DNA from 2 places in the Sulfurovum sp. MH2-6 genome. Region 1 is predicted to be linked to the other one. Evidence: riboswitches for the same ligand, from Rfam matches in the RefSeq annotation. Region 1 holds a riboswitch; the other holds the start of a gene.
What was found. A riboswitch is a leader RNA that binds a small molecule or an ion and turns the genes downstream of it on or off. The one in region 1 is predicted to bind cyclic di-GMP.
Positions count from the first base shown of each region.

Region 2: it holds a riboswitch for cyclic di-GMP, as region 1 does, so the genes downstream of both, AC4JOV_RS10300 (L,D-transpeptidase family protein) here and AC4JOV_RS05925 (DUF4382 domain-containing protein) in region 1, are expected to answer to the same signal.

Region 1 covers NZ_CM178170.1:1,166,123-1,168,324, forward strand. The annotation lists gene AC4JOV_RS05920 (5'-nucleotidase) at 1-696, shown strand, start outside; cyclic di-GMP riboswitch class I at 853-927, shown strand; cyclic di-GMP riboswitch class I at 1,002-1,076, shown strand; gene AC4JOV_RS05925 (DUF4382 domain-containing protein) at 1,217-2,080, shown strand.
Region 2 covers NZ_CM178170.1:2,014,879-2,017,080, forward strand. The annotation lists gene AC4JOV_RS10295 (DUF1450 domain-containing protein) at 56-277, shown strand; gene AC4JOV_RS10300 (L,D-transpeptidase family protein) at 317-829, opposite strand; cyclic di-GMP riboswitch class I at 931-1,011, opposite strand; gene AC4JOV_RS10305 (peroxiredoxin) at 1,294-2,001, opposite strand.

The DNA.
Region 1 (2,202 bases):
AATAAAAGTTTTGATGACAAGTTGATCGAAGTGATCATCCTCTCAAGAAATAATGCTGCTACCGGACTTCGTATCGGGCGTTCTATCGCACACTATCAACTGGAGATAGAACGCAGCGGCTGGACAGCGGGAACCTCAGTCGCCAAATATCTTGATGCATTTAAGGTCGACCTTTTCCTCTCTGCGCATCCTGCGGATGTGCAGGATGCGATCAATGCAGATGTCGCTGCCGCAACGATACTTCCTCACAAACCAACGGTCGATGTTGAATCGGATATGGTAAAGATCGCTTTTGACGGAGATGCTGTGATCTTCGGTGACGAGAGTGAGAGAATCTATCAGGAGAAAGGTCTGGAAGCCTTCCTCGCACATGAACGTGATAATGCTAAAAATCCACTGAGTAAAGGTCCCTTCTTCAAGTTTCTGAAGGTCATCTCGGATATCCAGGATAGATTTCCGATGGAGAAGTCTCCGATCCGTACGGCACTGGTCACTGCACGTAACTTCTCCACCCATGAGAGGGTGCTTCGTACACTTGATGCCTGGGGTGTACGTGTCGATGAAGCGTTTTTTCAGGGAGGGGTACAGAAGTATGAAGTGATCAAGGCGTTCGGCGCGGATATCTTTTTTGATGACCAGGATACACACTTGAAGTATACGGCAAAGGATACCCCCCTCGGCAAAAGTTCCCTATAGGTGTTAACCGGACACCTACTCAAGAAGTTTCAGTCAGGAAGTCAATTTATATATAAAATAATATGAATTTATTTTTATTTTACATTTGCTTTATTAAACCTTAAGAATAATACCCCTATAATTAAAACGTTATTAAATATTTGAGTTTTTAAATATTATTTGTTGTGCCAAACTTGTTGTGAAGCAAGGACGGAAAGCCACGGGTCTCCAGCAGACAGCCGGGTTGCCAAATACTTCTTGAGGAAGAGAGTATTCTTTCGTTTTTTGTTTTCTCCTGTTTTCCATTTCACATTTAGTATTTATTCAGTTTGTTGTGCCAAACTTGTTGCGAAACAAGGACGGAAAGCCACGGGTCTCCAGCAGACAGCCGGGTTGCCAAAGTGAATTTTACGCTTCGTTTGTACAACAAAAAAAGCCCTCTTTATTGTGAGTAAGCTATCTACTTCCTTATAGAAGCACGATATGGTTTACGTTGAGACAATTCAGATGGTATGTAAATTTGTTATAAAGGAAATAGGGAATGAAACAACTTATAGCTGCTTTAGGCTTATCTTTAAGTGTGATACTCTCTGGATGTGGAGGAGGTAGTACCTCAGATTCGGATATGGCGACAGTTACAATGAGCGTGACTGATGCACCTGTCGATGATGAAAATGTTTTGGGTGTCTATGTGACATTTATCGGTCTTCAATATCAATATGCTGACAGCAATGAGAGCTGGAAAGAGGTAGATTTCAACGAAACTACGATTGATCTTTTGAGCCTTCAGGACGGAAACACGTCAATGCTTAACAAAGTTGAGCTTCCGGCTGGTGTGATCGATCATGTACGTTTCAAGCTTGATACAGAAAAATGTTATGTAGAGACACTTGGCGGAAGAGCATATATGAAGGTTCCAAGCGGTGATCAAACAGGTTTCAAAGCGATCGGTAGCTTTACGATCCCGGCAGGTGGTACTGTAAATGTGACAGCAGACTTTGATCTTAGAAAATCTGTCAATATGAATGCAAACGGATATAGCTTGAGACCAACAATCAAGATCGTTGACAATATCCAGGTTGGAGAGATCAACGGTACAGTAACTGCAGATATCAATGAAACTTCTCAGGCAATTCTTTATGCCTATGCAAATGATACGTGGGATGACAATGAAACAAATGCCACAAACAACTTCTCAAATGCTGTACTTAGTACAGATGCGACTGATGGTGACTTCACCTTGCCTTGGTTGACGACTGGTACATATGACCTTGTATTGGTAGAAAACAATGTTAACGGTGAGTTTGAAACTGTTCTAGGCTTTATCAATAATGTTGGTGTAGAAGCGGATACAACAACAACGATAGATATCAATGATACAACACTAGAACCATATCTCCTATAGTCATTAATTTTTTGAATATCTCCTTATCCTCCTCTTTTGAGGGGGAGTTTTTCTTACTTACTTTACGTATTTCAATTCTCTATCTTTACCTGATACTTTTACTTATAGTAAACTGATGGCAT
Region 2 (2,202 bases), 850 kb from region 1:
GGTTGAGACATAGTGCTACGCACACACTACACGTAGCCGGTGCTATAGTCACAGTATGAAGATAAAACTCTGTAAAAAATTTTCCAAGATCAAGAAATTTGAAAAAAAGCTTTCCAAAGCTTTTCCCGATAGCACCATCATTGTCAACTCATGCATCGGAGGTTTTTGCAACAAATGCAGGTCCCAGCCCGTGGCCAAGGTAGATGGAGTAAAGGTGAAAGCTAAGAGGATGGGAAAGCTGATCAAGAAGATCGAAGCGCTTTATCCATTCGCTTAGGGCGCATTCCCAAAATAGAGATGGGGAAACAGATATCCTTTAAGGCTTGATATGAATAGTAGTACCTACCGTCACATACTTTAAGACTTCATCCATATCACTGTTATACATTGCGATACATCCTGCCGTCCAATCCGTACGCTGTTTAAAAAATGACTTAAACCATCCCCCTTCATTATTGGGTTGGCCATGGATCATGATCGCTCCGCCGGGGCTTTTTCCTTTTTTTCTGGCATTTCTACAATCTTTTCTGTTTGGATAGGAGATATGCAGGGCTTTATAGAAAGAGCTGTTTGCTTTAAAATAGTCAAGCTTATAGTAGCCCTCCGGCGTTTTTTGGTCACCTTGTACCTGTTTGTGTCCGACAGGATTTCCGCCTAAAGCGATGTTGTAGGTTTTGAAGACTTTACCCTTGTGTGAAAGGATCATCTTTCTTTCTGATTTTACGACGGTAACCAGATCTGCTTTGATACTTGACGATTTCGAAAGTGATGCAGTATTTGCAAAGAGAAACATAGGGGCAACAATGAAGAGAAAGAAATATTTTTTCACAACGATCCTTTGAGTGGGTTTGTATCATATGAGATATCAAAAACCTGAAAGAGAAGAAGGTAGAGGTATCCTGACGCAGAGGTAAAAAGATACTTCTTTTAGTGTGCGGTCTGGCGATCTTTAAAAGGTAAAGACCCATGACTTTCTGTCCTTGCTTCACAACAAGTTTAGCTTTTAACATTAATATCTGAGTAGATTGTACTATGATAATGATTAAAAAATTATAAGACGGAGAGAGTGCCTCATTTTTCACCACTCTTTCCAGACACTGTACCGTTAACGCTTCATGATGCGGAAGAGGAACGGCACTGGGTATAGTATTGCCATCTTGCATAGTAAAAAGCATTAAATTGAAATATCTGATTTGCCCCAAAAGAGTAAATAGAGACGAGAGAAGTCCGCTATCAGCGAAGTGAAGCGCATAAGACGGGTTCCATATCAGAAGATATCGAACCCGACGGAGATTAGGACATGATCTCTTCTATGGTAATATAGTCACCTACTCTACCCGTCATCTCTTCTACATCCGTATTGACCGGGAGTGTTTTCTTACCAGGCTGCCAACCTGCCGGACATACTTCACCTGTTTTTTCAGCATGCTGCCATGCTCTTACCTGTCTGAGGAACTCGTTGACGTTTCTTCCTACCATCGGTGCCTGTACTTCCTGCGCCACTACAGTCCCCTCCGGATTGATAAGGAATCTACCTCTCAGTGCGATCCCCTCCTCTTCGATCATTACACCGAATGCTCTACTGACCGTTCCTGTAGGGTCTGCACCGATCGTCAGCTTAAGATCTTTCAACAACGGCTCGGTCTCAACAAATCTTTTGTGAGAGAACTTCGTATCTGTGGATACGGCAAGGATCTCTACACCCATCTCCTGGAACTCGTCATATTTTGCATTCATTGCCGCGATCTCTGTGGGACATACGAAGGTAAAGTCTGCCGGGTAAAAACATACCACATACCATTTACCAGCATAATCCTCACTCTTTACATTTGTGTAGTGACCTGTTTTCGCATCAAATGCATCCATTGCAAATTCCGGCGCTTTTCTTAGTACTAAAGATGAACTCATTCTATTTTCCTTTGTTTCTCTATTTTTATTGTTTTCTTCTTCTGAGACGTTTTGTGTCTCTTCTATCGGTTTGGAACCTGTATCACAAGCCATAATCAATCCTTTCTCTAAAGGATAATTATTATCCTTTGATAAAATTTATTTTATATGAATCATTCTTAAAGTTTTATAAAACATTCAAAAAATCTATAATTTTCTTTATTATTACTTATATTTAATAGGATATTTACTGATAGAGTGCTTATTTGTTTCCCTTTGTATGAGATTTTCCCTCTCTGAGATACTCTCTTTTAT